DNA from 3 places in the Pseudarthrobacter oxydans genome. Region 3 is predicted to be linked to each of the others. Evidence: riboswitches for the same ligand, from Rfam matches in the RefSeq annotation. Region 3 holds a riboswitch; each other region holds the start of a gene.

Region 1 (7,004 bases), 1.3 Mb from region 3:
TCCGATACGGAGGAATTGGCCACGCCAAGGCGCTGCGCCAGCTGGGAGGACGTGATGGGCTTGTCCTGCCATTCGGTGAAAGAGTAGATGACCTTGACGTAGTCCTCGATGGAGGAGGAGGGCGCGCTGGTCTTCACGGGATCAAGCCTACCGGCTCGCCGCCGCCATGCGGGGACCGGCGGGGCCGGCGGTGGCGGGCACTCATGCCCTCACCGCCCGCCAGGCCAGGGTGAGGTATGGCAACTCCAGGTCTTCGTCCGGCGCATGTCCGAGGTGCTCATGCAGGTACCAGTCGAGGTTCGCCAGTACCTTCGCCCGGGTGGCCTCACCCGCACGGAGGTAGTAGCTGCGCGACTTTGTCAGCTCCATCAGGTCGGTGGTGGTGACGGAGTCCTGCCAGTGCGTCAGGTGGTCCTCCAAGCCCTCGAACTCAGGCCCCACCAGCGGCCGGAAACCGGGTTTGTAGACGTCCCCGGCATGCATGATCCTCGAGAGCCGGTGGACCCAGGGGACGGACGTGTCCAGCTGGTTCCACACCAGGCCAAGCGTTCCCCCGGGGCGGAGGACGCGGGCCAGTTCCGTGCTTGCCCTCAGCGCATCGCACCAGTGCCAGGCCTGCGCCACGGTGACGACGTCGAACGCTGAGTCAGGCAGGCCGGTGGCCTCCGCGGTGCCCAGGACAGCCGCGGCGCCGGGATAATGTTCCGCCAGCTGTCCGAGCATGTCGGCTGAGGGGTCCACCGCCGTGACGGACGGCACCAGCCCCAGCAGCAGTTCAGTGAACTTGCCCGTGCCGGCACCAACGTCGAGCGCGTCCCGGGCGCCCGGAGGTACCAGCCACTGTGCTGTCTCAGCGGGATACCCGGGCCGCACCTGCTGGTAGTGTTTGCCGCCATCCTGGAAGCTCTGGCCCAGCTCCCGCCGCCGGCTGTGATCCAGCCTGGGGCCACCCCGTGCCACGCGTGGCCTCCTTCGTCGGGTCTCGTTGCTACCTTCCGAATTTACCGTACCCGCCCGGGCGTGGCTGAGCGCACGCCGCCGGTCGAGTCGCAGGTCAGTCGTCGATGCAGGGGGCGGCGCCGGCCGTTCCCGGGGTGTTGGGCGCCCAGTGGGGGTAGGTGCGGTTGTCGTTGGCGGGAACCCAGCGGCCCGCGTCCACCACGTAGTCCCAGCCGAGCCCCTTGGTCCGCAGGTCCCGGATGCCTGCCAGCAGACGCTCGGCATCGTCAAGCCGGGATCCCACGCCGAAGCTGGCACGGAGGGATCCGGACGGCAGCCCCAGCCGCTTCAGCAGCGGGTGGGCGCAGAAGCGGCCGTCACGCAGGCCCACGCCATGCTCTGCCGACAGGTACGCCGCCACCAGTCCGGCGTCGTAGCCTTCGACCGAGAAGTTGACCACGCCGATGGTGTCCGTATCCGGGTTGGTGTCCTGAAAGATCTGGTGGACGGTCACGCCGTCGATTCCCTGCAGGCCCTCCACCAGGTAGGAGCGGATGGCCGATTCATGGGCATGCCAGCGGTCCTGGTCCAGTTCCGCGATGACCTGCGTTGCGCGGGCCAGGGTGGCCGCTCCCAGCACGTTCGGTGATCCGCCCTCATGGCGGGCCGGGCCCGTTGCCCAGCTGACGCCGTCGAGCCTTGCCTCCTTGACGGCGCCGCCGCCGGCAAGGTGCGGTGTTCCGGCGTCGAGCCAGTCCGGCCGGCCCACCAGCACACCGGCGCCAAAAGGCGCGTAAAGCTTGTGCCCCGAGAAGGCAATGTAGTCGACGTCGTCAGCGGTGATGTCGATGCGGCGGTGCGGCGCCAGCTGGGCCGCGTCCACCACGATCCGTGCGCCGTGCTCGTGGGCGAGTGCGGCGAGGGCGCGAACGGGAAGGATCTCGCCCGTGACGTTCGACGCGCCGGTGACGGCGAGCAGGCTTACCCCGCCGTGCTGCAGTTCGGCACGCACGGCCTCAATGGTTCCTGCGATGGTGTCGTCCGCCACGATGCTGCGGTGGGGGACACCCTGCCATGGCAGCAGGTTGGCGTGGTGCTCAATGTCGAGGTACAGGACGTCGCCGTCAGCCCGGCCGTTCGTGACGGGCAGGCAGCCGGCCAGCAGGTTGAGGGAGTCGGTGGTGTTCCGGGTGAAGATCACGGAATCGTCCGGGCGGCCGCCCACGAACTCCCGGACGATGGCACGGGCATTCTCGTAGACCGAGGTGCTGATCTGGGAGGCGTAGCCGGCTCCGCGGTGCACGCTCGCGTAGAACGGCAGGATTTCGTTGAGGTAGGCGGACACCACGGAAAGCGCCGGCGCGGACGCGCCATAGTCCAGGTTCGCGTACCGGACGTGCCCGCCATGGATCAGGGGAGCCTGGATTTCGGCGCCCGTGACTGCCGCCAGGGGACGGCCGGCTGCGGCGTGGCGCTGGTCGAAGAGGGCGTCCTGTCCGGGTTGTGCTGCGGCGTCAGGCTGGATTGCGGCGTTGGGGGAGACGGTGGCTGTTGTCACAGAGACCTCACTTTGAAACAGGACTCCGCTGGGGGAATCCGCGCTTGCCGCATCCGTTCCGGACCGGCCTGGTCGTCACCCGGGGCACCCCACCGCGAATGGAGGGTTGCCGGCCAGCAAACCGGGGTTTAGCGCTGGCACTCGTGACCTGGTTAAGAGCGTAGGACATAGCCCGCGCAGGCTAAAAGCCGGCTGGAATGTTAAGGCCTTTGTTACGCGCAGTTGAAAAGGTCCGCTTTTGCCGAAGATAACGACGGCGGGCGCCTCCTTTCGGAGGTGCCCGCCGTTGATTATTCGGAAGAGGAGGGTCAGAGGAGGTCGTCCAGGTCCGGGTTCAACCGGCGCAGCACCTCCGAGTGAAGGATGGAATTCGTGGCCAGTGCGTTGCCGCCGAACGGGCCGTCCTCACCTTCCAGCGATGTGAACCGGCCGCCCGCTTCAACCACGATGGGCACCAGGGCGGCCATGTCGTAGAGGTTGAGCTCGGGCTCGCAGGCGATATCCACCGAGCCTTCCGCCACCATGCAGTACGACCAGAAGTCCCCGAATGCCCTGGTACGCCACACGTCCTCCGTGAGGCCCAGGAATTCGTTGAGGTTACCGCGCTCCTTCCAGCCGCCAAGGCTCGAATATGACAGGGAAGCGTCGGACAGTTTGGACACGTTGGACACGCGGAGGCGGGTTGCGGCTGCCAGGGAACGTCCCATATAGGCGCCCATGCCCTTGGCCGCCCACCAGCGCTTGCCCAGTGCAGGGGCGCTCACCACGCCCACCACCGGCTCGCCTTCGTCCACGAGGGCGATCAGGGTGGCCCACACCGGAACGCCGCGGACGAAATTCTTGGTGCCGTCGATGGGATCGATGATCCACCGCCGCGCACCATGGCCGGTGCTGCCAAACTCCTCGCCGAGTACGGCATCGCGCGGACGGGAACGGGAGAGCTGGCCGCGGATGGCCTCCTCGGCCGCCTTGTCGGCATCGGTGACGGGCGTCAGGTCCGGCTTGGTCTCGATGTGGAGGTCCAGCGCCTTGAAGCGGCTCATTGTCTGGTCGTCCACTGAGTCGGCCAGGACGTGGGCCAGGCGCAGGTCATCGTTGTAGCTCGAAGCGGGTTGGATCATGGTTCCAAACTACCGTCTGCGCGCCGTTCTGCCGGGAACCGGGCCCCGTCAGTTAACGCTGCCCAGCTCCTTGGCCTCCTGGGCTTCCATTCGGGGGTCCGTCCCCAGGAGCCGCCGCAGGGAGGCCAGCCTTGCTGAACCGGTGGGTCCGGCATGGCCTCCCGCTACCCACGCGTCCAGCCCACAGTCCACGGCGGTGGCTGTGTGCTTGCAGCCGCGCTCGCAGTCATCCGTGCCGGGAGAGAGGTCCGGGAAGGAGCGCAGGATCCGGTCCGGGTCCACGTGGGCCAGGCCGAAGGAGCGGATGCCGGGGGTGTCGATGATCCAGCTGCCGGACGGCGCGTCAGCGAGGCGCAGGGCGAGGGCGGACGACGACGTGTGCCTGCCCCGGCCGGTCACCGCGTTCACCCCTCCGGTGGCCCGTTCGGCCCCGGTCAGCGCATTCACCATGGTTGACTTGCCCACGCCGGAATGCCCCAGCATCACGGTCACTTTCCCGCCGAGGTGGGTCCGGAGCTCCGCGACGGCGGCCCTGTCCAGGCGGGCGGAGAGCCCGTCGTCGGAGCGGGCATCCACGCCCGAGGCCTGCGCATCCGCCGTCCGGCTGATGATCACGGGGAAGTCCAGGTGGGTGTAGTTGGCCAGCAGCTCCGCAGGATCCTTGATGTCCGCCTTGGTGACCAGCAGGATCGGCTCGATACCGGCGTCGTAGGCGGCCACCAGGGCGCGGTCGATGAAGCCAGTCCGTGGCTCGGGGTTGGCAGCGGCCACCACAATGACCAGTTGGTCCGCATTGGCCACCACGGCGCGTTCCACGGGATCAGTGTCATCGGCGCTGCGCCGCAGGAGCGTCTTGCGGTCCTGGATTTTCACCAGCCGTGCCAAGGTGTCCGGCTCGCCGGAGACGTCACCCACGAGTGAAACGAAATCCCCCGCCACCACCGGGTTCCTTCGCAGTTCCCTTGCCCTGGCGGCAATAACCACACGCTCGTTGCCCGAGTCCTCACCCACCACAGCCCTGTAACGGCCCCGGTCAACCGTGATGATCCGGCCGGTGACGGCGTCGTCGTGGCTGGGCCTGTCCTTCGTGCGGGGCCTGGAGCCCTTTTTGCTGGGCCGAATCCGGACGTCGGATTCGTCCCAGGAGTCAGTGCTCCGCGCCACCGCTGGAACCTTCCGCCCCCGCCTCGGGGGTGCCGTCCTGCGCAAGCATGTCCGCCCACAACCGGGGGAAGTCCGGCATGGTCTTGGCGGTGGTGGCGATGTCCTCCACCTCGACGCCCTCCACGGCCAGGCCGAGGATGGCTCCGGCGGTAGCCATGCGGTGGTCCGCGTAACTGTGGACGACACCGGCGTGCAGCCTGGCAGGACGGATCACCAGGCCATCGCTGGTCTCCTCAGCGTCACCGCCGAGCCGGTTGATTTCGGCCACCAGCGCGGCAAGCCGGTCCGTTTCGTGTCCCCGCAGGTGGGCAATACCGCTCAGCCGCGACGGCCCGTCCGCCAGTGCACACAGGGCGGCTACGGTGGGGGCCAGCTCGCTGGTGTCGGCGAAGTCCGCGCCCTTGATGGCCGGTCCGCCCGTGACTGTCAGGACGCCGTCGTGCAGGGTGACGTCCGCGCCCATCCGGGCGAGGATGCTGCGCCAGAGGTCACCCACCTGCTGCGTTTCCTCGGGCCAGCCGGGGATCCGCACGGTGCCCCGCGAGGCCAAAGCCGCGGCGAGGAACGGCCCGGCGTTGGACAGGTCCTGCTCGATCCGCTGGTCAAACGCCCGGATGGGTCCCGGGCTGACAACCCAGTGGTTGGGAACGGAGTCGTCCACGGCAACACCGGCTCCACGCAGGACGGCCACGGTCATGTTGATGTGGTCGAGGCTGGGCACGGGCTTGCCCATGTGTTCCAGGTGCAGCCCCTCGGTGAACCGTGCCCCCACCAGGAGCAGCGCCGAAACGAACTGGGAGGAGGCGCTGGCGTCGATTACCAGGTGGCCGCCGCGGACCTCACCCGTGCCATCCACCACAAACGGCAATGACGACGGCGTGCCGCCCTCCGTGGAGGAAACGGCCACTCCGAGCGACTTGAGTGCCTCGATGATGGTTCCCATCGGCCGCTTGCGGGCGTGGGGGTCGCCGTCGAACTCGCCGGCGCCCCTGCGCAGTGCCGCGAGGGGCGGGACGAACCGCATGACCGTGCCGGCGAGGCCGCAGTCAATCCTGGCCAGGGACGGGGCGGCGTCCGGGTCCAGCGGAACAACTTCCAGGTCGGGTCCGAAGGCTCCGTCCCCGGGCACCTCCGTAATGGTGGCCCCCAGCTGGCGAAGTGCTTCGATCATCAGCGCGGAGTCCCTGGAGTGCAGCGGTGCGCGCAGGCGGGACGGTCCATCAGCCAGGGCTGCAAGGACCAGGTACCTGTTAGTCAGCGACTTGGAACCGGGTACCGTGACGGTGGCATTGACGGGCCGGGACGCGAAGGGTGCGGCCCAGTGGGGGACAGGCGTGCCGGAATCATCCCGGACGGCGGCTGCTGCGGTCATACGTTGTTATGCCCCCGTGGCCTGTTCCACCGCGCGGCGCACGGCTTTGTCCGCTTTGTGGAGTTTCTTGTTGGTGGTCTTCCTGGCATCCGCCGCGAGGTGGGATGCGCCCTTGCGTGCATCCGCGGCCAGGTGCTCTGCCCGCCAGGCCAGGCCCGGCTTGCCGGCAGTATCCACTGACGCCAGCAGTGCGCCCCCGCTCAACGACAGGTTCTTGAGGAGCTGGTTACGCCGGGTGTCGCGGCCTTCCTTGCTGCTGATGTCTGCGCTGCGCCATTCGACGAACGTGTTGAGCAGGGAAACCACGGTGAGCACAGTGGCCGAAAGCCTGGAGAACTTGCCCAGCCCGAACAGCACGCCGGCACCAACCTGGGTTCCGCCGATGACGCGGGCCAGGGTCTTCTCGTCCGTTTTGAAGGGCAGCGAGGCGGCCGCCTTGCGGAGCAGCGGCGAGAGCTGCTGCGCGGTGTCGTCAGCGTTCTTGAGCTTATCCATTCCAGCAAGGACAAAGCTGGAGGCCAGCATGGGGCGGGCGAGCGTGCGGACAAAGGACATGGATTTCCTCCCGGGTGGACGAACCGCGTCGAATGCGGCGGAGTCCGTCCTAGTCTTGCACTTTTGGGGAATATTTGCCGAGCGCGGGAGGTTATGGATGTCGGATCCGGGAACACCGGTCCGCAGGGAAGTCATGGGTGAAACCATGGAACAGATGGCCGGGCACGGATCGCCAGACGCCGGTCCCCGGCCGGACAAGCAGAGCGGAGTTGGGCCCTTGGCGCGCGTGTTGGACGGAATTGAAGCAGCAGGCCCGGTGGCACTGGACACGTTTAAGTCGGAACCATCAGGGTAC
Region 2 (7,004 bases), 1.8 Mb from region 3:
CTCTCGACGCCCCGGATGCCGACGAGTGGCTGGAAGGCGCGCGCGCCGCCGTCGAAGCAGCGTCCGGCCCCGCCGCGCAGGCGGCCGTGGCAGCCCGGGCCGGCGGCAGCAACGGCGTCGTACTTCCGGAAGCGCCCACATTCCAAAGCCGTGATACAGCCAAGCAGTACCGGGAGAAGATCGCTGCCGCCCAGCACGAAATCGCCGAGGGAAACACCTACGAGGTCTGCCTGACCACCACTCTGTCAGCGAAAGTTCCGGCGGCCACGCTGGACCCGTGGCAGGCATACCTGGCCCTGCGCCGGAGGAATCCGGCCCCTTTCGCCAGCTACCTGATGTTCGGCGGACTCACGGTGGCCAGCACCTCGCCTGAGCGGTTCCTGAAGATCGCCTCCGACGGCGGCATGCGCGCCGAGCCCATCAAGGGCACCCGCCGCCGGGCTGCCGACCCGCAGGAGGACGCGCAGCTTCGCACGGACCTGGCGTCGTCGCTGAAGGACCGCGCCGAGAACATCATGATCGTGGACCTGTTGCGGAACGACCTGAGCCATTTCGCGGTCCCGGGCTCCGTCACGGTCAGCAGGCTCTGCGCCATCGAGAGCTACGCCACGGTGCACCAGATGGTGAGCACGATCGATGCGCAGCTGCAGCGGGGATCCTCCCGGGCCGAAGCCGTGGCCGCCTGCTTCCCGGCGGGCTCGATGACCGGCGCCCCCAAGATCAGCACCATGGCCATCCTGGACCGGCTCGAAGGTGGCGGGCGCGGGCTCTACTCCGGCGCCATCGGCTACTTCTCGCTGAACGGCGCCACGGACCTCGCCGTCGCCATCCGGACCCTGGTGATCGACGCCGGCGGCGACGGAACGGCGGAACTGACGCTCGGCGTCGGGGGCGCCATCACCGCGGATTCAGATCCGGAGGACGAATACGAGGAAATCCGCACCAAGGCGTTCGGCGTCCTCTCCACCCTGGGAGCGGACTTCCCGGACGACTGACCCCCGGAGTTTTTACTGGACTGTGGCGGTCAGCCTCGCCACGTTGTCCACGTAGCGGGCCGCCAGGGGCCGGTTGATCCAGTCCGCCAGTTTCAGCTCGTGGGAGATGTCCCGGTAGGTGTCCTCCACCGCACGCATCTTGGTGACGATGTCCTCTCCCAGCAGCATCACGGACACCTCAAGGTTCAGGGAGAAGGAACGCATGTCCATGTTGCTGGAGCCCAGCACCGCCACCTCGTCGTCGATGGTGAAGTGCTTGGCGTGGAGCACGAACGGGGCCTTGTACAAGTAGATCCGGACGCCGGCCTCCAGCAGGGCCTCGTAATAGGACCGCTGGGCGTGGTGGACCAGGAACTGGTCGCCCTTCTCGGAGACGAACAGCTCCACGTCCACACCGCGCTGGGCAGCGGTGGTGATGGCGTAGAGCAGGGAATCATCCGGGACGAAGTACGGGCTGCAGATCGATATCCGGTGCTGGGCGGAGTAGATGAGCGTGTTGAAAAGCCGCAGGTTGTTCTCGGTGATGAACCCCGGGCCGCTCGGCACCACCTGTGCCGTCACGTTCCCGGGGTGCGGGTTGGACGGGAGCTGCAGCTGGTGCTCCAGGGATTCGTCGGTTTCGCTGAGCCAGTCGGTGGCAAAGACGACATTCAATGTGGTCACAATGGGCCCGTGCAGGCGCGCCATGAGCTCCACCCATTCGCGGCCCGCCTTGCGGTGCCGGGGGTTGTTGTAGGAGGGCTCGATCAGGTTCTGCGAGCCGGTGAAGGCAACCTCGCCGTCGATCACCATGATTTTGCGGTGATTCCGCAGGTCAGGCCTGCGCCACTGGCCATGGATGGGCAGGAGCGGAAGCATGCGCTTCCACTGGATCTTGCCCGCGCGGAGCCGCTTCAGGAGCTTCCGGTAGCCCTGGACCCGCAGGGTCCCGATGTGGTCGAACAGCACGCGGACTTCGACGCCGCGCTCGGCTGCCTCCTCCAGCGCGGTGAGGAGGTCGTCGGTGATGTGGTCCGTGCTCATGATGTAGAACTCGGCGTTGATAAACTCTTTCGCCTTGCGCACGGCCTCCGTCATCTGCAGGATCGAGTCCGGATAGCCGGGAATCAGGTCAACGGAGTTGCCGTCCACCATGGGCAGGGACCCGAGCCGACGGTTCAGTTCCGCGGCGGACTTCACCCACTCCGGTCCGGGGTAGTCGCTTTCGACGTCGGAAAGCGAAGAGATCCCGGCCCGCACCCGGTCGTTGACCCGCTGCTGCTGCGCCCGCCGGCGGCTGGACAGCTTGAAGTTGCCGAACAGCAGGAACAGCAGGATGCCCACGAACGGCACAAAGAAAATGCCCAGCAGCCACGCCATCGCCGTGGTGGGACGCCTGTTGCCCGGAATGATGCCCACAGCCAGCACCCTGATCAGGAGGTCGGCGACGCCCAGCAGCACCACCACCCACATTGGCGCGGTGCCGGCAAGCGAGAATGGCCACAACACGAAATAAACCCCCGGAGGATGGGCTCCCGGCGGACCGTTTCCAGCCAGGGCACTCTGCCCAGCTTATCCGTGCGGCGCCGCACTAAGCTGGAGCCATGACCTCTCCAGCTTCCGTGGTTCTCGTTTTCCTCGACCCCGCGTTCCCGGACGGCCGGCTCGCCGATGCCTCCAAGCCCCAGCTCCTGGTCACGGACCAGGGCGCCACCCGCGGGGACGGGATCTTCGAAACCATGCTGGCGGTAGGCGGCAACGTGCGGAAGGTCCAGGCCCACCTGGACCGCCTGGCCCGCTCCGCGGACGCCCTTGACCTGGTTATCCCGCCGGAGGACGAGTGGCGCAGGGCCATCGGGACTGCACTGAGCGAGTACCGGTCCGAGTATCCGCCTGCCTCCGCCGCCGAGGACGAACTCGTGGTCAAACTGGTGGTGACCCGCGGTGTGGAGGGAGCCGCCGCGCCCACCGCCTGGGTCCAGGTGTCCCCCACGGGGGCGTTGGCGCGCCGCCAGCGGGAGACGGGAATCGACGTCATCCTCCTTGACCGGGGCTACGACAGCGACGCCGCCGAGCGCGCCCCCTGGCTGCTGCTCGGCGCGAAGACGCTGTCCTACGCCGTCAACATGGCCGCTTTGCGCCATGCCCATAAACAGGGCGCGGACGACGTCATCTTCATCTCCTCCGACGGCCGGGTACTGGAAGGGCCCACCTCCACCGTGCTGCTGGCCCACGCAGGAACGTCCGACGACGGCACTTCCGTCAAGCGCCTCATCACGCCCCAGCTGGACAGCGGCATCCTGCCGGGCACGTCGCAGGGCGCGCTGTTCACCGCGGCGAAGGCTGCGGGCTGGGAACTGGGCTACGGCCCGCTTGAGCCGCAGGACCTGCTGGATGCCGACGCGGTGTGGCTGATCTCCAGCGTCCGTTTGCTGGCGCCGGTCAACCGGATCGACGGCAAGGAAATCGGCACGCCCTCCGTCCAGAAGGAGCTGACCGCCGAACTGAACGAGTTGTTCGCGGGCATCCAGTAAACGGTCCTGTGATTCCGGCCTTTGCGCTCTAGGTTCGGCGGGGGCAGTGGCCGTAAGGTTTGGTTCATGGACTCGCAGACGCAGCCGAATGACAACCTGACCTTTGACGAATGCTGGGAACTCCTGGCCAATGACACTGTCGGCCGCCTTGCACTGGTGGTTGACGGCCACCCCGAGATCTTTCCAATCAACTACGTGGTGCACCGCCGCAGCATCGCGTTCCGTACGGCCGGCGTCACCAAGCTGTGGAGTGCCCTGACAGAGAGGCCTGCCGCCCTGGAGATCGACGGCTACGATCCCCATACCGAAGAGGCCTGGAGCGTGGTGCTGCGCGGCGATACGGCGATCATCGAGGACCAGGCGGACAAGGACGCCGTGGACAGCCTGGGGCTGGAGCCATGGCAGCCGGGAGAAAAGGCAAACTACATCCGGCTGACAGCCCGTGCTTTGACCGGCCGCCGTTTCAAGGTGAACCGGCCGGACGTCTGGGCCACGCGGCAGCAGGACAAGCGGCGGGCCTCTTTCGAATAACCCGGCCGGAATGCCTGTCCGGCCAGGCTAGCCGGTTGGCTCTGCGTCCTGAAGGGACAGTTGGGCTTCAAGGCCGGAGAGCAGGATGCTTAGCCCCTGGTCAAGTTCCGCGGATCCTTCGTAGTCCGCCAGGGCGGGGGCCAGCGCACGCAGCCGCGGGAACTCCTTGGCAGGCAACCGGTGCAGTCCCAGCCGCAGCAGCACTTCGTTTTCCTCCGGGTCCACAACGAATTCCTGCAGCTCGTTCAGGATGTGGCCGTAGAGGAAGCCGTAGTAGGCGCGGTAGACGTGGAGGGCGTCCGACGGGCTGAACCCTGCCCCAATCAGCAGGGACAGGATCTGCTCGAGGGGACGCAGCGTGCCCAGCGGCCGCAGCCCCAGCGGGGTGGAGAGCGGCCTGGTCACGAGCAGCGGCACCACATTGGGGTGCTGGAGCGCAAGGCTCCGAAGGTCGTGTGCGATGCGGCGCAGCTGGGCTTTCCAATCGGGATCGTCGGGGTGGATGGTGAGTTCGTTAAGCACCAGTTCGGTGACGCCGTCCAGCAGCGCGGCGCGGTTCTCCGCATAGCGGTAGAGGCTCATCGGATCCCGGCCCAGTTCCTGGCCAAGGCGGCGCATGGTCAGCGCCTCCAAGCCTTCCGCGTCAACAACTTCGAGCGCCTTGGTCAGCACCAGCTCCCTGCTCAGCTTTTGCTTTTGGGCCGGCCCGGTGGGGGACTGGACTTTCGGGGAAGCCATGATTTCCGTCCTGGAAGGCGGCAAGCCCTTTACCCGGATAGGTAATCCATTCGCTTGCCGAATCCGTTGTCTACGAGTAAAGTCTACATTGTAGATGCGGCAGTGACACCGCCCTGTAGCCCCTGGTTTCAACTAGTAGCCCCCGGTTTCAACTAGTTCTTGATTTCCGCGGGCTTCATCAACACTCCATGCCCCGTGCACGGCATTGAGGTTCGCTGCTGTAGCCGAACGGCGGCACCACCGCACTTAGCGAAGGGAAGCCGTCATGGCGCATTCGCAGTTCGATCTCTTTCTAAAAGAAGCCACCTACATTGACCAGGCCTCGGACGCCACCCTCGACCGTGACCGCCTTTACGGCCTGTACACCAGCTGGTGCTTCATCAACCAGCAGAAGCCCGGCCTGGAGTCCAATTTCTGGATAGCCATGAATTGCCGCATCAGGCACGGCCGCAAGGGGCTGCGCATGAAAGGCCCCGCCGCTGCCGACTACATCCTGGCAAGCTACCCGGGCCTCGTCTAAGCAACGGCATCAAAACGAATACGGCGTGGACCACGTGCCTGGGGGCACAGGGTCCACGCCGTTCCTCTTTAAGCGCGCTTAGGCGCGCTCCCTGCTACTGCATCAATTGATCCTGCCGCTCCCGCGGGTCCCACCCCCGGACACCCAAGGAGGAGCCGCCGTCGTACTTTAGGTGAAGGTGCCGGACGGCACTGGGCTCCACTGCGGCGCCCGGCCTACTTCAGTTACGCAACATGACGACGACGGCGGTGCGGCCGCGGGCGGCAAGTGTTACGTTTTTGGGGAGTAATGAGTACCGGCGCCAAGCCCTGACTGGCCGGTCGGCAACCCTCCTTTCGCGGCGGGGTGCCTCAGGTGAACACTCGGCATATCGACCCATTCGAGCTGCAAGCGTGAGAGAAGGAGATCGTCGTGTCTGACGCACCTGCCCCTGAAGAGAAACTGTCGTACCGCCTCATCAGCGGGCCGGATGACCGCGCCTTTTGCGAGCGGATCTCCGCCGCGCTGGCGGAAGGCTATGTCCTCCATGGCAGCCCGGCGGCAACCTTCAACGGCAGCAGTGTGATCGTGGCGCAGGCGGTAGTCCTGCCGGCAGCCATCGCTTCCGCGGACGCTGCCGTGGCAGATGCCGTTGACGACCTCGAGTCCTCCGGCGATGACCTTGACTTCGGCGGCGAGGGCCACGCATGAGCTACGCCGGAGACCTGACCCCGCAGGAGGCCTGGGAAAAACTTGAGCAGGGCGCCATCCTGGTGGATGTGCGCACGGAGGGCGAATGGGCCCACATCGGCATTCCCGACACCAAGGCCACCGAGAACGATCCGCTGTTCATCCAGTGGACCTTCCCGGGCGGAATCCCCAACCCCGACTTCATCACCGACCTTAGCCAACAGGCGCCCGAGGACAAGTCAACCGAACTGGTGTTCCTGTGCCGTTCCGGCCAGCGTTCCATCGCGGCCGCTATCGCCGCCACGCAGGCCGGCTTCACCTCCTACAACGTCCTGGAGGGCTTTGAGGGTGAACCGGACCGTTATGGAGAACGTACCGTCAACGGCTGGAAGAACCGCGGCCTGCCGACCAACCTGGGAAAGAACTAAGTGACCTTCAACGAAGACGCCGCCGGCTGGAGCCCCGACACCCAGGCCGTCCGCGGCGGGCTGGACCGCACCAACTTCCAGGAGACCAGCGAGGCTGTCTTCCTGAACTCCGGTTTCGTGTACGAATCCGCCGCTGCTGCTGAGCGGGCCTTTACGGGCGAGGACGAACGCTTTGTCTACTCGCGCTACGGCAACCCGTCCGTGGCCACGTTCCAGGAACGGCTCCGCCTGCTTGAGGGGACCGAGGCGTGCTTCGCGACGGCGTCCGGCATGTCCGCGGTTTTCACCGCCCTGGGTGCGCTGCTGGCGGCCGGGGACCGGGTGGTTGCCGCCCGCTCACTCTTCGGCTCGTGCTTTGTGATCCTGAACGAAATCCTGCCGCGCTGGGGCGTGGAGACCGTCTTCGTGGACGGCCCTGACCTGGAGCAGTGGCGTGAAGCGCTCTCCGAGCCCACCACCGCCGTCTTCTTCGAATCGCCGTCCAATCCCATGCAGGAGATCGTGGACATTGCTGCGGTCAGCGACCTGGCGCACGCTGCCGGGGCGACCGTCGTCGTCGACAACGTTTTTGCCACCCCCCTGCTGCAGCGGTGCGGGCAGTTCGGCGCCG
Region 3 (7,004 bases):
CCCTCGCTGAACTGGCGCCGATCTACACCCGCATCGGCAATCCCACCCAGGATGCCGTGGAACAGCGGATCGCCAGCCTTGAGGGCGGATTGGGAGCACTCCTGCTGAGTTCAGGACAGGCAGCAGAGACTTTCGCTGTCCTCAATATCGCCGAGGCGGGGGACCATATCGTTGCCAGCCCCAGCCTGTACGGCGGGACTTACAACCTGTTCGCACACACCCTGAAGAAGTTCGGCATTTCCGTGACCTTCGTGGCGGACCCGGACAACCTGGACCAGTGGCGTGACGCGGTCCAGCCAAACACCAAGCTCTTCTTCGCCGAAGTGGTGTCCAACCCCCGCCAGGACGTCCTGGACATCGAGGGCGTGTCAGGCATCGCCCATGATGCCGGCGTGCCCCTGATCGTGGACAACACCCTGTCCACCCCGTACCTGATCCGGCCGCTGGAATGGGGAGCGGACATCGTTGTCCATTCCGCAACCAAGTACCTGGGCGGCCACGGATCCGCAATTGCCGGGGTGATCGTGGACTCCGGCAAGTTCGACTTCGGCAAGGACCCTGCGAGGTTCCCGGGCTTCAACACCCCGGACCCCACCTACAACGGGCTGGTGTACGCCCGGGACCTCGGCAAGGACGGTGCCCTGGGCGCCAACCTGTCCTATATCCTCAAGGCCCGCGTCCAGCTGCTCCGGGACCTGGGCTCTGCCGTCTCCCCGTTCAACGCGTTCCTGATCGCCCAGGGCCTGGAAACGCTGAGCCTGCGGGTGGAACGCCATGTTGCCAACGCCACGGAAGTGGCGCGCTGGCTGGAAGGAAGGGACGACGTCGAATCCGTCGCCTACGCGGGGCTGCCCTCCAGCCCGTGGTACGAGCGGGGCCGCAAGTACGGGCCCAAGGGCACGGGCGCGATTGTCTCCTTCAACCTGGCTGGCGGGGCCGAGGCCGGCAAGCGCTTCGTTGACGCGCTGGAGCTGCACTCCCACGTGGCAAACATCGGCGACGTCCGCTCCCTTGTCATCCACCCGGCGTCGACCACCCACAGCCAGCTTTCCCCGGAGCAGCAGGCCGTCGCCGGCGTGACCCCCGGCCTGGTCCGGTTGTCGGTGGGAATCGAACACATCGATGACATCCTGGCGGACCTCGAAGCGGGCTTTCGGGCAGCAAAGGACGCGACCGGGGCCTAGCCGGACGCACAAAGAACCCGAGACGGCGGCACGCCGGGGAAGTCACAACCAGTCACACTCTTGGCAGCAGACGGGGGCTGTTTCGTACACTCGTACCAGGTCATGAGTGCCAGTGACAGCCCCGGCTTGCTGGCCGGCAACCCTCCTTCCGCGGTGGGGTGCCCCGGGTGAAGACCTGGCCTGCCGGTCATTCGACGGCGGGCAAGCGCGTAGAAGAGGTCTTGCCATGACGGTTACCGTCACCCGAACCACCGTCCCCGAGCACGGAATTGTCCGCTATGCCTCCATTGGGGGGCTGGAACTTGAAGCCGGGGGATACCTCCCGGACGTCACGCTGGCCTACGAAACCTGGGGCACGCTCAACGCCGATGCCAGCAATGCCATCCTGATCGAGCACGCCCTGACCGGCAGCACCCACGTGACCCGCGGCGACACGGACGAAGAAGGCTGGTGGGAACAGCTGGCCGGTCCCGGCGCTCCCGTGGACACGGACAAGTTCTTCGTGGTGTCCGTCAATATCGTGGGCGGCTGCTACGGCTCCACGGGGCCGTCGTCGGCCGCCCCGGATGGAACCCCCTGGGGCTCCCGCTTCCCCCTGGTTACCCTGCGGGACAGTACGGTGGCGGAGGCCCGGCTGGCTGACCAGCTGGGCATCAACAGCTGGTTCGCGGTCCTGGGCGGATCCATGGGCGGCGCCCGCGCCCTTGAGTGGGCCGTGACCTACCCCGAGAGGGTGCAGCGCTGCGCCGTCATCTCGGTGGGCGCCGCGAGCACGGCAGAACAGATCGCCTTTGCGCAGGCCCAGACCCTGGCCATCCGGCAGGACCCCCACTTCAACGGCGGCGACTACTACGGCGGGCCCTGCCCCGAAGCCGGGCTGGCACTTGCCCGGCGCATCGCCCACATCACCTACCGGTCCGCCGCTGAACTGGAGGGCCGCTTCGGCCGGGAACCCCAGGCGCCGGAGTCGCCCCTGAAGGGCGAGGCGCTGGCCGCCCGCGGCCGTTACCAGGTGGAAAGCTACCTGGATCACCAGGGCAGCAAGCTCGTGAAGCGCTTCGACGCAAACAGCTATATCGCCCTCACCGAGGCGCTGATGAGCCATGACATCTGCCGGGACCGGGGGACCCTGACCGAGACCCTGGCGAGATCCACCGCCAGGTTCTTCGTGGCCGCCGTGGATTCGGACCGGCTGTATTTCCCGTCCCAGTCCCGCGAACTTGCCGCGGCCCTGCCGGGAGAAGTGGACGTGCATGTCATTGAGGCGCCGATCGGCCATGACGGCTTCCTGACGGAAATAGGCCAGCTGGGCCATCAGCTTCGGGTGCACCTCTCGGCCTAAGACCGCCCTCGCAGGCACACTTTTGTGCATTTATGCAGATAGCCTCTGCATGATTCGCCGTTGAGCTTGGCGTTCAGGCGGACCATACTCGTTGGGACCCGGCGGTTCGTGGCCAAAATCACACGTCTCCGCCACAGACTGTCCCAGTGGTGTCGAAGAAGACGCCGAAGGAGTTCATCAATGAGTACGGAAAAGTCCGCCGCGCGGCGGCCCGAGGAAACCGACGTCAAGGCCACAGGCCTGAAGAAAGTCGTCACGGCCTCCATGGCCGGCACCGTGGTTGAGTGGTACGAGTTCTTTCTCTACGCCTCCGCCGCCACGCTGGTGTTCGGCAAGATGTTCTTCCCCAACTCCGGAACCGAGCTGGACGGCATCATCGCAGCCTTCGTCACCTACGCCGTCGGCTTCGTTGCCCGACCCATCGGCGGCATCGTCTTCGGCCACTTCGGCGACAAATTCGGCCGCAAGCAGTTGCTGCAGCTGAGCATCATCCTGGTGGGTGTTGCCACCTTCCTCATGGGCTGCCTGCCGACCTTTGCGCAGATCGGCTACTGGGCACCGGCGCTGCTGGTGTTCCTGCGCTTCGTCCAGGGCTTCGCTGTGGGCGGCGAATGGGGCGGAGCCGTGCTCCTCGTCGCCGAGCACAGCCCGAACAAGTCCCGCGGCTTCTGGTCAAGCTGGCCGCAGTCCGCTGTCCCCATGGGCAACCTGCTCGCCACCGCCGTGCTGTTCACCCTGTCCTCCACCCTCTCCCAGGAAGCCTTCCTCGGCTGGGGCTGGCGCGTAGCCTTCTGGCTCTCCGCAGTGATCGTGATCATCGGCTACTACATCCGCACCAAGGTCCAGGACGCTCCGATCTTCCTCGAGGCCCGCAAGGAAGTCACGGTCGAGAACAAGGGCTACGGTGTTGCCGAAGTCTTCCGTCGGTACCCGCGCGGCGTCTTCACCGCCATGGGCCTGCGCTTCGCGGAGAACATCCTCTACTACCTTGTGGTCACGTTCTCCATCACCTACCTGAAGGTGGTTGTGCAGACGGACACCTCCCGTATCCTGCTCCTCCTCCTGGTGGCGCACTTCATCCACTTTTGCTCAGTCCCGCTGGTGGGCAAGATGTCCGATGCCCTGGGACGCCGCCCGGTGTACATGGCCGGTGCAATCCTCGCCGGAACCTGGGGCTTCTTCGCGTTCCCCATGATGGACACCGGCAATGACATGGTTATCCTGGCGGCCATCACCATCGGCCTGCTGTTCCACGCCCTCATGTACGCCGGCCAGCCATCCATCATGGCGGAAATGTTCCCCACCCGGATGCGGTATTCGGGCGTTTCCCTGGGCTACCAGGTGACCTCCATCGTGGCCGGCTCGCTCGCGCCGATCATCGCCAGCTCCCTGCTGGGCAGCTTCAAGTCCTCCGTTCCTGTGGCGCTGTACCTGCTGGGCGCCTGCGTGGTAACCGCTATTTCCGTGTACTTCCTCAAGGAAACCCGCGGCATCTCGCTTCATGATGTCGACGCCGCCGACGCCCAGGGCACCGCCGACCTTCTGGCCGCCGCCAAGAAGTAGGCACGGCCAAACGACAAACAGAGCAACCCGACTGCCCGGACCTGCGGCCACGCAGGCCCGGGCAGCTGCCTGTCCACCAACATAAAGTCAGGAACACCATGCGAGCAGCAGTCCTCTATTCCACAGTTCCTCCTGGCACCAGCTATGCCGAAGCGCAGCCCCTGGTGGTGCAGGACCTCGACCGGCCCGAGCCCCGGGCCGGTGAATTGGGCGTCACCATCACCTACTCAAGCCTGTGCCACTCGGACCTGTCCGTGGTGGACGGATCCCGCGTCAGGCCGCTTCCCATGGCGTTGGGGCATGAGGCGGTGGGACGGGTTGCCACGGTTGGTGAGGGCGTCACGGACGTTTCCCCCGGCGACCATGTGGTCCTCGTCTTCGTCCCCAGCTGCGGTGCCTGCCGTGCCTGCCGGGCGGGGCGGCCCGCGCTCTGCCACCGGGCCGCCGAGGTCAACGGCTCCGGTGACCTTTTGCACGGCGAGGCGCTGCTGCGCACGCCCGCGGGGGAGCGGATCAACCACCACCTGGGGGTTTCGGCTTTCGCCGATTACGCCGTGGTGGCGCGGGAGTCAGTGGTGGTCATCGCCGACGACGTCCCGGACACCGTGGCGGCGATGTTCGGTTGCGCCGTGCTCACCGGGATGGGAGCTGTCCTGAACACCGCGGCCGTCCAGCCGGGCCAGGCCGTGGCTGTTTTTGGCCTCGGAGCCGTGGGACTTTCGGCCGTCATGGCCGCGTCGCTCGCCGGAGCGTCCGCCGTGATCGCCATCGATCCCAACGCGGGCAAGCACGGGCTCGCCCTGAAATGCGGCGCAACCGCCGTGGGGACCCCCGACGACGCCCCTCGGCTGATTGCCGAAGCCACCGGTGACGGCGTGGACACCGCCGTCGAAGCCGTGGGATCAGCGCGGGTCATCGCATCGTGCCTGGAGCACGTGACGCGCGGCGGCGCCGTGGTCTCCGTAGGGCTGCCGCACCCCACCGCAGAATTGACGGTACCCGCGCTCCAGTTCGCGGGGGCGGGCAAGCGGCTGCTCGGTTCCTACATGGGCGACGCCGTGCCCGGCCGGGACATTCCCCTGTACCTCGAGTATTGGCGCGAGGGCAGGCTCCCCGTTGAGCTGCTGCACACCGACACCAGGCCACTGGCGGAGATCAACGAAGGCCTCGATGCGCTCGCCGCCGGGCAGGTGGTCAGGCGGCTTTTCCAGGCGTGAGGCCGGCCTGGCTGCCTTCAGGCCAGACTGCCAACAGCCTAGGCTGCCAGCAGGTCCTGGCGTTCCGCCACCTCATGCTGAAGTGCACCGATCACGGCCTGCACCCGGGCGGACCGCAGCGATTCCGGCCGGGCCACCGCCCAGATGGGGACCTGGCGCTGGAACGCTTCGGGGAGCACCGGAACGAACTCCGGGTTGTGCGCCACCATGAAGTTCGGAAGCAGCCCGATGCCTGCGCCGCGGCGCACCGCCTCAACCTGGGCAAAGATACTCGTGGCCTGGAAGCTGGACTTCGGCATCGGCAGCTGCGAGGACCGGTGGCCCAGTTCGGCAACCTGGAGGGCCGACTCGACGTAGGAGACGAAGCCGTGCTGCCCCACGCCGTCGGGCGTCTCCGGCAGGCCGCGCGCGGCCGCGTAGGCGGGGCTGGCGTAGAGCCTGAGGAAGTAGTTGGTCAGGAAGATGGCCTGGGCGTTGCTTACGTCGGTGCGGCCCACCACCACCTCCAGGTCCACACCGGAGCGGTTCTGGCTGACCTTGCGCGTGGCGCTCAGCATCTCCACATCCAGCATCGGGTGCCGCTGCTGGAGCCGGACCAGCGCTGGCGTGACGAATTCGGCGCCGAAACCGTCGGAGGTGCTGATGCGCACCATGCCGGACAGGGCATCCCGGTCCTGGCCCGTGACGGCGGCCAGCGACCCCAGTGTTTCCTCAATGGCTTCCGCCGCGGCGACGGCCGAAGCCCCGAGTTCCGTCAGCTCCCAGCCGTGCGGGCTGCGCTCCAGGGTCCGGCCGCCCAACTGCTTGTCCAGGGCGAGGATCCGGCGCGAGATGGTGGTGTGCGTAGTGCCCAGCGTTTCAGCGACGGCGTTGAAACGCCCCAGCCGGGCTACGGTCAAGAGAATCAGGAGGTCGTCCGGACTTGGAAGCCGCGCCACCGCGTGCCTTTCGTTCGTGTGCATCAGTGCACATACCATCTGTGATTTTTCCCCTTGATTGCACTGTAGCAGGGTGTGATGGTGGACACGGACCTCCCGGCCGCCTTCGGCCGGATGCACAGCAAAGGAGCTTATGCCATGGCAGTTGTCGGTTGGATCGGGTTGGGAAACATGGGCGGTTCCATGTCCGGAAACCTCGCAAAGGCGGGGCACGACGTTCGGGGGTTTGACCTCAACCCTGCGGCGCTTGCCGCAGCCGAGGCCGGCGGGGTGAAGCCGGTAGGGAGCATCGCCGAGGCCGTGGCCGGAGCGGACGTGGTGTTCACCATGCTTCCGAAGGGCGAGCACGCCAAGGCTGTCTACCTGGGCGGGGACGGGGTGCTGGCGCATGCCGACACCCGCACACTGCTGGTGGATTCCTCCACCATCGACATCGCCGCAGCGAAGGAACTGCACGACGCCGCTGCTGCCGCCGGCTTCCGCTTCGTGGACGCCCCTGTTTCGGGCGGGATGAGCGGCGCCAAGGCAGGGACGCTGACCTTCATGGTGGGCGGTGAACCGGGCGCCGTGGCCGACGCGACCACCTACATCGGACCGATGGCCGCCAACATCATCCCTACCGGGGGAGCCACCACCGGCCAGGCGGCCAAGATCTGCAACAACCTGATGCTCCTGATCAACCTGGCCTCCACGGCCGAGGGAGCCGTCCTGGCGGACCGGCTCGGCCTGGACAAGAAGGTGTTCTGGGACATCGCCTCCG

Evidence for each region. A riboswitch is a leader RNA that binds a small molecule or an ion and turns the genes downstream of it on or off. The one in region 3 is predicted to bind S-adenosylmethionine.
Region 1: linked by a shared signal. The riboswitch ahead of SMD14_RS12870 (aminotransferase class V-fold PLP-dependent enzyme) and the one ahead of SMD14_RS06900 (homoserine O-acetyltransferase) in region 3 are both predicted to bind S-adenosylmethionine.
Region 2: linked by a shared signal. The riboswitch ahead of SMD14_RS18860 (DUF1737 domain-containing protein) and the one ahead of SMD14_RS06900 (homoserine O-acetyltransferase) in region 3 are both predicted to bind S-adenosylmethionine.

What each region holds. Positions count from the first base shown of each region.
Region 1 is NZ_CP139438.1:2,846,503-2,853,506, reverse strand. It holds gene SMD14_RS12880 (metal-dependent transcriptional regulator) at 1-137, opposite strand, end outside; gene SMD14_RS12875 (class I SAM-dependent methyltransferase) at 202-960, opposite strand; gene SMD14_RS12870 (aminotransferase class V-fold PLP-dependent enzyme) at 1,055-2,497, opposite strand; SAM riboswitch class IV at 2,533-2,646, opposite strand; gene hisN (histidinol-phosphatase) at 2,806-3,618, opposite strand; gene SMD14_RS12860 (ribosome small subunit-dependent GTPase A) at 3,667-4,782, opposite strand; gene aroA (3-phosphoshikimate 1-carboxyvinyltransferase) at 4,766-6,154, opposite strand; gene SMD14_RS12850 (DoxX family protein) at 6,161-6,709, opposite strand.
Region 2 is NZ_CP139438.1:4,124,444-4,131,447, forward strand. It holds gene pabB (aminodeoxychorismate synthase component I) at 1-995, shown strand, start outside; gene cls (cardiolipin synthase) at 1,008-2,447, opposite strand; gene SMD14_RS18840 (aminodeoxychorismate lyase) at 2,579-3,508, shown strand; gene SMD14_RS18845 (pyridoxamine 5'-phosphate oxidase family protein) at 3,575-4,039, shown strand; gene SMD14_RS18850 (TetR/AcrR family transcriptional regulator C-terminal domain-containing protein) at 4,067-4,777, opposite strand; gene SMD14_RS18855 (hypothetical protein) at 5,043-5,297, shown strand; SAM riboswitch class IV at 5,582-5,696, shown strand; gene SMD14_RS18860 (DUF1737 domain-containing protein) at 5,709-5,987, shown strand; gene SMD14_RS18865 (rhodanese-like domain-containing protein) at 5,984-6,394, shown strand; gene SMD14_RS18870 (O-succinylhomoserine sulfhydrylase) at 6,395-7,004, shown strand, end outside.
Region 3 is NZ_CP139438.1:1,527,218-1,534,221, forward strand. It holds gene SMD14_RS06895 (bifunctional o-acetylhomoserine/o-acetylserine sulfhydrylase) at 1-1,184, shown strand, start outside; SAM riboswitch class IV at 1,283-1,398, shown strand; gene SMD14_RS06900 (homoserine O-acetyltransferase) at 1,411-2,526, shown strand; gene SMD14_RS06905 (MFS transporter) at 2,707-4,089, shown strand; gene SMD14_RS06910 (zinc-dependent alcohol dehydrogenase family protein) at 4,188-5,306, shown strand; gene SMD14_RS06915 (LysR family transcriptional regulator) at 5,345-6,268, opposite strand; gene mmsB (3-hydroxyisobutyrate dehydrogenase) at 6,383-7,004, shown strand, end outside.